DNA from 3 places in the Micromonospora sp. NPDC005254 genome. Region 3 is predicted to be linked to each of the others. Evidence: riboswitches for the same ligand, from Rfam matches in the RefSeq annotation. Region 3 holds a riboswitch; each other region holds the start of a gene.

Evidence for each region. A riboswitch is a leader RNA that binds a small molecule or an ion and turns the genes downstream of it on or off. The one in region 3 is predicted to bind S-adenosylmethionine.
Region 1: another riboswitch for S-adenosylmethionine. It lies ahead of ACFYPR_RS01395 (aminotransferase class V-fold PLP-dependent enzyme); the one in region 3 lies ahead of ACFYPR_RS26410 (ABC transporter substrate-binding protein).
Region 2: another riboswitch for S-adenosylmethionine. It lies ahead of thrC (threonine synthase); the one in region 3 lies ahead of ACFYPR_RS26410 (ABC transporter substrate-binding protein).

Annotation. Positions count from the first base shown of each region.
Region 1 covers NZ_JBIAKM010000001.1:292,176-295,440, forward strand. The annotation lists gene ACFYPR_RS01390 (aromatic acid exporter family protein) at 1-211, shown strand, start outside; gene ACFYPR_RS01395 (aminotransferase class V-fold PLP-dependent enzyme) at 286-1,554, opposite strand; SAM riboswitch class IV at 1,601-1,721, opposite strand; gene ACFYPR_RS01400 (PrsW family intramembrane metalloprotease) at 1,745-3,223, shown strand; gene ACFYPR_RS01405 (hypothetical protein) at 3,240-3,265, opposite strand, start outside.
Region 2 covers NZ_JBIAKM010000001.1:271,565-274,829, reverse strand. The annotation lists gene ACFYPR_RS01320 (GNAT family N-acetyltransferase) at 1-309, opposite strand, end outside; gene thrC (threonine synthase) at 567-1,853, opposite strand; SAM riboswitch class I at 1,864-1,999, opposite strand; gene ACFYPR_RS01310 (DMT family transporter) at 2,067-3,035, opposite strand; gene ACFYPR_RS01305 (metalloregulator ArsR/SmtB family transcription factor) at 3,127-3,265, shown strand, end outside.
Region 3 covers NZ_JBIAKM010000009.1:242,064-245,328, forward strand. The annotation lists gene ACFYPR_RS26405 (amino acid ABC transporter permease) at 1-546, opposite strand, end outside; gene ACFYPR_RS26410 (ABC transporter substrate-binding protein) at 586-1,416, opposite strand; SAM riboswitch class IV at 1,761-1,872, opposite strand; gene ACFYPR_RS26415 (amino acid transporter) at 1,956-3,265, opposite strand, start outside.

The sequences.
Region 1 (3,265 bases), on a different contig from region 3:
GGCGTACGGGGCGGGAGTCGGCTTCTCCGGCAGTGTCGTGATCGCCCAGATCCGGACCACGGCGAGTGACCTGCTGGTGGCCTCCGGTGTCGAGCAGGAGGAGGCGAACCGGTGGATCCGGACGGCCTTCGGGGAGCAGGAACGGCCGGTCGGCGAACCGGCCGAGCCGGGCGAGGCGCCGAAGCCACCCACCGCCCCGCCCGTCGGCTGAGCGCGAGCGGCGGGTGCACGGTCCGGGCCTCAGCTCAGCTCGGCGCAGCCCAGCTCGGCGCAGCCCCGCTCGACTCAGCTCAGCTCGGCGAGCGCGGCGAGCAGCCGGTCGACCTGGGCCGTGGTGCTGCCCAGACCGATGCTGGCGCGCAACGCGGTCGGCGGAAGATCCCGCCGGCCGGTACGCCCGGCGGCCTCGCCGAGCAGCCGCCGGGCCAGCGGGTGGGCGCAGAACAGCCCATCGCGTACGCCGATCCGGTGCTCGGTGGCCAGCCGGGCGGCCACCTCTGCGGAGTCCCAGCCGGCGACCACGAACGAGACGATGCCGACCCGGGGCGCGTCGGGGCCGAACGTGCGCAACTCCACCACGTGCGGCAGGGCGGCGAGGCCGGTGCGCAGCCGGGCCAGCAGAGCCTGCTCACGGGCGGCCAGCGCGACCCGGTCGGCGTCGGCCAGCGCCGCGCACACCGCCGCCAGCGCCACCGCGCCCAGCAGATTCGGGGTGCCGCCCTCGTGTCGGGCCGGGCCGTTCGCCCAGGTCACATCGTGGGTCGCTGGCCCGACGTGGCTGGTGGCACCGCCACCGGCCAGGTACGGCGCGGCGGCGTCCAGCCAGTCCGCCCGGCCGATGAGCACACCCGCGCCAAACGGGGCGTACAGCTTGTGGCCGGAGACGGCCAGGTAGTCCACGTCGAGCGTGTGCAGGTCGACCGGGGCGTGCGGCGCGAGCTGCGCGGCGTCGAGGACGATCCGGGCGTTGTGCCGGTGGGCCACCCGGGCCAGCTCGGCGACCGGCCACAGCTCCCCGGTCACGTTGCTCGCCCCGGTCACGGCGACCAGCACCGGCAGCGCGGGGTTGCTGTCGCGGCGCAGCTCGGTGAGGGCGGCGGCGAGAGCGCGTACCGCCCCGGCCGGGTCGGCGGGTACCGACAGGCGCACCGAGCCGCGGGGCCAGGGCAGCAGGTTGGCGTGGTGCTCGCCCGCGAAGGTGACGACTGTCGTGCCGACGGGCAGCGCCCGGGCCAGCAGGTTGAGAGCGTCTGTGGTGTTCCGAGTGAAGATCACGTGGTCGTCGGCGCGGGCGCCGAAAAAGTCGCCGACCGTCTGCCGGGCCCGCTCGTAGGCCAGGGTGCAGCGCCGCGACAGCGCTCCCGCGCCGCGGTGCACGCTGGCGTACCAGGGAAGCAGTTCGGTCACCGCGTCGGCCGCGGCCCGCGCGCACGGCGCGGTGGCCGCGTAGTCGAGGTTGATCTCGCCGGGTACGCCGAGCACGTCGAGCGGCGCCAACGGGCTGGGCGCGACGGTGGGCAGGGCGGGCAGCGAGGGTACGAGGGTGACGGACACGCCGGAACCTCCGGGGTCAGGGACCCCGGGTGCGGTGTCGGGACGGGGTCAGCGCTTGCCCAGCACGCCGATCGGGCTGGGCCCGGTCATCACCCGGGGCACCCCACCGCGAACTCGACGAGGGTTGCCGGCCAGCAAGCCGGGGCTTGACGCTGGCGCTCGTGACCTGCCGGCAGCATAGCGGCTGTGGATGCGACCGGACCAGCCGGCGGGGGATGGCTACGCTGACCGCATGGCCGACACCCCGCCCGGTGCACCCCTGCCGTCGCCGCCCACGCCCGCCGATCCGGCTGTCGTCGCGGCGCCCCGGATGCCGCCGCGCCGACTGGTTTGGCTGCGGTTCCTGGTGCTGGCCGGGGTGGTGCTGTTCATCGCGGCGTGCGCGGTCTTCATGGTCATCACCCTCGGCCAGTCGCTGGGCCTCGACGCGCTGCTCATCGGGGTGGTCGCCGCGATCCTGCCGGTGCCGGTGCTGGTCGCCTGCTTCCTCTGGCTCGACCGGTACGAGCCGGAACCGCTGAAATACCTGATCTTCTGCTTCGCCTGGGGCGCGTTCGTCTCCACCGCCGCCTCGCTGAAGGTGAACGAGTTCGCCGCCGGGCGGTTCGCCGACTGGGGGCTGCCGGAGGCGCTGACCGGCGTGCTGGTGGCGCCGTTCATCGAGGAGCTGACCAAGGCCCTCGGTCCGATCCTGCTGCTGGTGTTCCGGCGTCGGGAGTGGTCCGGGATAACCGACGGCCTGGTCTACTGCGGGCTCTCCGCGGTCGGCTTCGCGATGGTGGAGAACATCCTCTACCTGGGCGGGTACGGCTATGCGGCTGGCGCCGACCGGTACGGCCCGGCGACCGGCACCCAGCAGGTGATCGCCATCTTCATCGTGCGGATCCTCCTGTTCGGGTTCGCCCATCCGCTCTTCACCTCGATGACAGGTGTCGGGCTCGGTGTCGCCTCGCGCACGGCCGACCGGCGGGTCCGCGTGCTCGCCCCCATCGCCGGCCTGCTGCTGGCGATGATGCTGCACGGCACGTGGAACCTGCTGCCGACGTTGACCCAGGCCACCGGCGAAGCGGTGATCATGCTGTACGGCTTCCTGGGCCTGATGGTGCCGGTGTTCTTCGGCACGGTCGGGCTGGCCGTGTGGCTGCGCGCCTGGGAGGGGCGGCTCACCGAGCGGACCCTGCCCGACTACGTGCGCGCCGGCTGGCTGAGCCCGCCCGAGGTGGCCGCCCTGAGCAGCCTGGGCCGCCGGCACGCGGCCCGCAGCTGGGCACGCCGGGTCGCCGGCGACGCCGGGGTGCGGGCGATGCGCGGGTACCAGCTCGCCGCGACGCGGCTGGCCCTGCTGCGCGACGGGACGCTTCGTGGTCTGGACCGTAAGCCCGCCGACCGGGAGCGGGCGGTTGCCGAGGAACGGCAACTGCTGGAGGCCATCACCGCGCACCGGTCGTTCTTCGTGGGGCGTGACCCGCAGGCGCCGGTGGGTGTCTGGGACGGCAGCCGCTACCACCTGCGCTTCCCGGACGGTACGCAGCGGCCGGTGGAAGCGCCCGACGAGCCGGTCGTGCCGATCCCGGTGGTGCTCGCCCCGCCGCCGCCCCCCATGGGCTACGCGCCGCCCGGTTGGCACGGCCTGCGCCCCCCGGCGCCGTGGCCGCCCGGTCACTCCTGACGGGCGCTGGCGGGGGTCAGGTCATCAGGGTGGTGAGGAAGT
Region 2 (3,265 bases), on a different contig from region 3:
GTGCAGTGCCCGGCCGACGCCGCGCCGCCGCAGCTCGGGACGCACCGTCAGCTCGGCGGTGGCGTTGTCGGTGTTGTCGAGCTGCGGCAGGTCGAGCTGGAGGTACCCGGCCGGCACACCGTCCAGCCGGGCCAGCGCCCAGAGCGATCGGGTGCCGGGTGCCGGCGTGTGGAACAGCGCGTCGAAGCGACGCCGGCAGAAGGGCGGGAAGTCCGGAAGGTCGACCTCGTTGGCCGCCACCCCGACCCGGTACGCCTCGTCGACCGCGGCCCGGTCGGCGCCGTCGAACGACGTGATGGTGATGCTCATGCCGGGGAGCCTGACAGGCGGAAAAGCGATGGGGCCAGCGAATTATTCGCTGGCCCCATCGGACGTGGTCGGGAGGGACACTCGCACAACGCCTCCGGCGTTGGGTCGCAAGAACTTCAAAAGTCTCCGGCGAAATGCCCTCCCGCACGGAGCATCTTGCGCCGTCCGGTTCCTGCCGTCAAGTCCAGACCGGCGGGTTTTCCATACTCACAGCGAAAACCCAGTTACTGGCCGGTGGGCCCGGCGCGGCCCCAGAGTCAGCCGAGGAGGCCGGCGTCGCGGGCGGCGCGAAGGCTGGGCTTGATGTGGTGGGTCGGGCCGACCTGACTGGCCACCGCGTCGATGGTCTTCAGGCCCTCGCCGGTGTTGAACACGACAGTCTCGGCCGTCGGGTCGAGCCGCCCGGACTCGACCAGCTTGCGCAGCACCGCCGCGGTCACCCCGCCCGCCGTCTCGGCGAAGACGCCTGTGGTGCGTGCGAGCTGGCGGATGCCGGCGCGGATCTCGTCGTCGTCGGCATACTCCATCCAACCGCCGGTGCGGCGGACCGCCTCCAGGGCGTAGAGGCCGGCGGCCGGGTCGCCGATGTTGAGCGACTTGGCGATGCCGGTGGGCTTGACCGGGGTGATCGTGTCCGTGTCGGCGTGCAGCGCGGCGGCGATCGGGTTGCAGCCGGCCGACTGGGCCCCGAAGACCTTCCAGCCGCCGGCCGGCGCCTCGACCAGGCCGATCTCGACCAGTTCGGAGAACGCCTTGTCAATCTTGGTGAGCAGCTCACCGCTGGCCATCGGGATGACCACCTGGGCCGGGATGCGCCAGCCGAGCTGCTCGGCCACCTCGTAGCCGAGGGTCTTGGAGCCCTCCGCGTAGTACGGCCGGACGTTCACGTTGACGAACGCCGTGTCCTCGAATTCGTCGGTCTCCACAAGCTCACCGCAGAGCCGGTTGACGTCGTCGTACGAACCGTCGATGGCGACCAGTTCGCCGCCGTACACGGCGGTGGTGATGACCTTGCCCTGCTCCAGGTCACTGGGGATGAAGACCACCGAGGGCACACCGGCGCGGGCGGCGTGCGCGGCCACCGAGTTGGCCAGGTTGCCGGTCGACGCGCAGGCGAACCGGGTGAAGCCGAGTGCCTTCGCGGCGGTCAGCGCCACCGAGACGACCCGGTCCTTGAACGAGTGGGTCGGGTTGGCGCTGTCGTCCTTGACCCACAGCGGTGCGGTGATGCCCAGCTCGGCGGCGAGGTGCGGGGCCGCCACCAGCGGGGTCAGCCCCGGGTCGAGGGTGACCCGGGTGGCCGGGTCCTGGCCGGCGGGCAGCAGCGCGGCGTACCGCCAGATGTTCTTCGGGCCCGCCTCGATCTGCTCCCGGGTGACCGTGGCCAGGGCCGCGGTGTCGTAGTCCACTTCGAGAGGGCCGAAACACTCGTAGCAGGCGTGCTGGGCGGCGAGCGGGTAGCGGGCCGAACAGGCGCGACAGACCAGGGCGCGGGCGGGGCTGGCGGAGGTGTCGATGCCGGAGGCGGCGAGCGTCGACGTCATGTCGAGAGTCCTCTCATCTTTCCCCGCATCGCACGGTGCGGCGGGGACGGAATTGGCACCTGCCCCGCGGGTCGCTCAGCGGTGAGCGCGCGGGGTGGTTGCCGGGGCGTCGTCGGGCCGTATCCCTCAGCCCCTCTGGATGAGGTATGCAGTTGTGCCGTCGAGTCTAGGCAACGTTGCCTGTCGCCTCCACCGGGTATCCCAGGGAGTGGGTCAGCGGGCGGCCACCGCCACCGGGTCGACCACCGCGGCCGGGTCGGTGACCGCGGTGGGTCGCGGCAGGGACGACGACCGGGTCCGTGCCCTGGTGGCGAGGTTCGCGGCGACCAGGGCGGCGATGGTGATCGCGGCGCCGACCAGCTCGATCGCCTCCGGCCGGTAGCCGCGGGCGATCTGCACGACGAAGGTGGTCACCGGGACCAGGTTCATGAACAGGGCGGCGTTGGCCGCGCCCAGCCGCTGCACGCCGGTGTTCCACGCCAGCACCGCGACGACGGCGGCGACGATCACGGCGTACGCCAACTGTGGGGTGACCGCCACGAGGTCGGCGGCGGCCGGCGCGTGCTGCCACCCGACGGCGTCGGCGCCGATGCTCGCGGCCAGCATGGCGGCCGTGCCGGCGAGCGCGGTCAGCGTGGTGAAGCGCAGCGGCGACCAGGCGCCGAACCGGCTGGCGCCGTGGGTGTAGATGCCCCAGCCGAGCACCGCGCCGATCATCATGAGCCCGCCGAGACCGAACTGGCCGAACCCGACAAGGCTCCCGCGGGTGATCACCAGGCCGACTCCGAGGAGCGCCACCAGGGAGAGGGCCAGCAGGAGCGGCTTCGGTCGTACGCCGTCCCGGGCCCACCGGACCAGCTGGGTGATGACCGGCGTGGTGGCCACGAAGAGGGAGATCTGCTGCGGGGCGGCGTGTTCGAGCGCCAGGTTGGTGAGCAGGTTGAAGCCGGCGAAGCCGACGACGCCGAGCACCACCACCTCGACTCCCCGACCGCCGAGCCGCAGCGCTGCGGGGCCCTCGCGGACCAGCAGGATGGCGACCAGGATGACTGTGGCGAACAGGTAGCGGGCGGTGGTCAGGTTGAGCGGATCGACCCGGCTCAGCGCGCTGGCCAGGATCGGGAACATCGCGCCCCAGGCGAGCACGGCGAGCAGCGGATAGGCGGCGGCGCGGGATCGCATCGGCAGCTCCCTTGTTCGAGTATTTTCGAACCAACGACACCGACCATAGGGTGTTGTTCGAGAGTTGTCGAACAAGGGTTACACTGGTCACATGGAGCCGCACGAACCCGACCTGACCGTCGTACCGGTCACCGCCGTGCTGGCCGCACTCGCCGACGACGTGCGGCTACAGATCGTGCGGGCGCTCGCCGAGGGTGGCGAGGCCGCGTGCGGCAGCTTCGACTTCGGCG
Region 3 (3,265 bases):
CACCAGGCCGAGGAAGTAGACCAGGCTGGAGTCCTTGATCAGCGCGATGAGCTGGTTGACCCAGGCGGGCAGCACCCGCCGGATGCCCTGCGGGATGATCACCAGCCGCATCGCGTCGGCCCAGGAGAAGCCGAGTGCCCGCGCGCCCTCCAACTGGGCCGCCTCCACCGACTGGATGCCGGAGCGGAAGATCTCCCCGATGTACGCCGCCGCGATCAACGACAGCGCGAGGATGCCCAGCGGGTACGGGTCCGGTCCCCAGACCTGCATGCCGAGCGGTGCCAGCCCGACGCCGATCAGCAGGATCGTCGCCGCGGCCGGCAGCCCTCGGAAGACGTCGGTGTAGACGCGCGCCGGCCAGCGCAGCCACCGGCTGCGGGAGATGCCGGCCACGGCCAGCAGCAGGCCGAACACCGTGCCGAGCAGGGCGGCGGAGACCGCCAGGATCAGCGTGTTGGGCAGCCCGACGGTCAGCATCTCGGGCAGCGCCTCGCGCATCGCGTCGGCGTCGAAGAAGGTCTCCCACAAGGTGCTCAACGGATCCATCGGTCGCCTCTCCTACCGCCCCGCTCGCTCGTCACCGGTTCAGGACGCGGCCGACGCCGACGCCGACGGCGCGGCGGACGCCGACGGCGCCGCCACGGTGCCGCTGCCCGGGGTGAAGTCCGCCGGGATCGGGCGGCCCGGGTAGTACTGGGCCTGCAACCGGCTCCAGGTGCCGTCGGCGATCACCTCGTCGAGGCCCTTGTTCAGCGCCTCGCGCAGCTTGTCGCTGCCCTTGGCCACGGCGTACGCGGTCGGCGCCGGGCTGAGCTGCTTGGCCGCCACGGTGATCTTGCCGTTGCTGTCGGCGGCCGACTTCTCGCCGATCTCCGCCGGGGCGATCCACGCGTCGGCGGTGCCCGCCTTGAGCTGGTTGAGCGCGCCGTTGTAGTCCGGCACCCGCACCGGGTCGAGCTGCTTGCCGGTGGCGTAGTCGTCCTGGACGGTGCCCTGCACCACCACGACCCGCTTGCCGGCGAGCTGGTCGAACCCGGTGATCGGCGAGCCGGCCGGCACGTCCAGCCCGAAGTAGCCGAAGTCGTAGCCGTTGCCGAAGTCGACTGTCTTCTTCCGCGCCTCGGTGATCGTGATCGAGGAGCTGCCGACGTCGAACTTGTGGTTGTTGACCTGGGAGAGCAGCGCGGAGAAGTCGGTGCCGACGAACTCGACCTTCAGGCCGAGCTTGCCGGCGACCGCGGTCAGCAGGTCGTTGTCGAAGCCGGTGAACTTACCGTCCTTGAGGTACACGTTCGGTGGGGCGTCGGTCAGCGTGCCGGCCCGCAGCACGCCGGCCTGCGCCAGGCCGTACGGGTTGCCGGCGGTGTCGTTCGAGGCGTCGTCGGTGCCGCAGGCGGTCAGCGCGCCGGCAACCACAAGGGCCGCCCCAACGGCAACGGCACGGCTCAAGCCAGAAGAAAATCGCACGGGTGTCTCCAAAAGGGTGCGTCGACCCGGTCGATCATGAAGTTGTTGCCCCGACACGCCGGTCGGGCGGGCAACAACGTCATGATCGACGCGAGGGGTGGGGTGGGCGTGGTGCGCCCGAGGGAGGGGAGGGGAGGGGTTAGCGCGTGGGGCGGTGGTTACACGCCGCGCTGCACATTCGCATCAGGTCCACGTGGCGACGCCGGGTCAGGGGCGGCGTGAGCCGACCGGCCGGTGGCGTGGGGCTGAGAATGCGCATACGGTCTCCCGGGTCTGTTGCTGACCTGGGTGCCAGGCCACGCTTGCGCCGGCGTCCTGCCGGTGCCTGGTCTTCACCCGGGGCACCCCACCGCGGAGGAGGGTTGCCGGCCAGCGAGCCGGGGCTTCGCGCTGGCACTCATGACCTGCGGCGAGGCTAGCAGCTCCCACCGGTGGATCGTCCAGCCGTTATGACCACGCTCACCACCGGCGACGGTTCGACCGGCAGGTCAACCGGTGTGCACGTGCGGCCGGCGGCGCGGGTCGGGCTCCTGGCGACGCAGGATCTCCCGGGTGACCGAGGCGATGGCGCCCTGCCCGAACGCCAGGTAGCGCAGGAGGTTGCGACCCGGGCCACCCTCGCTCCATTCGAAGTAGATGTGTGGGCGTCGCCTGCTCCGGTCGCGGATCTCCAACAGCAGGGCGGCGAGCGCGGTGGGCACCGAGGAGCCGGTCAGGCTGAGCACCGGGTAGCTGTCGTGCGCCACGCTGCCGCGCACCGGCAGCTCGGTCTCGAAGTCCGACGGGTCGGTGACGTGGACCTCGACGAAGATGACGTCGCTGTCGTCGGGGAAGTCGTTGTCCGCCATGGTCTGTGCCAGCTTGGCGCGGTATTCGGCCGGGTCGCGGCGGTCCGGCTCGTGCGCGATGAGGCGGATCCGACGGGTGGCACGCTCGTCGATCATCCGGGCGGCGACCGGATCCAGCTCGACGTGGTCGACTCGCACCTCGTAGGCCCGTACGAGCCGGGACAGCACCGACACCAGGATCATCCCGCCGATGAAACACACGGCGATCTTGACGCCGTCGGGGCGTTCCACGACGTTCGCCAGGGTGGTGTAGACGAAGATCAGCGCGATGGCCCCGAAGGCGTACATCCGCCCCCGCTGCCGCCGTCGTCGCGCCGCGAGGGTCACGGCCGTCGCCGCCGAGGTGATCAACACCAGGACCCCGGTGGCGTACGCGCCGCCCTGCGCGTCCACGCTGGCGGAGAAGATCACCGTGATCAGGAATGCCACCGAGGTGAAGACCAGCACCAGCGGCCGGACCGCCCGCGCCCAGGTAGGGGCCATACCGTAGCGCGGCAGATACCGGGGTACGAGATTGAGCAGCCCGGCCATCGCCGACGCGCCCGCGAACCACAGGATCCCGATCGTGGACAGGTCGTAGACGGTGCCGAAAACGCCGCCGAGGTGCTGGTGCGCCAGGTAGGCCAGCGCCCGGCCGTTCGCCGGCCCGCCCGGTTTGAACGCCTCCGGCGGGATCAGCACGGTGGTGGTCACACTGCTGGTGATCAGAAAGACGCTCATCGTCGCGGCGGCGGTGGTGAGCAGCCGCCGCGCCCCCCGGATCCGGCCCAGCGGCCGGTCCTCCGAGTCCTCGCGATCCCCCCGGATGTGCGGCATCACGGCCACCCCGGTCTCGAAACCGGACAGGCCCAACGCCAGCTTCGGGAACACCAGCAGGGACAGCCCGACCACCAGCAGGGGATCGCCGTGCCCGGTGCTCAGCGCGGTGGTCCAGTCCCCGACCGCGCTCG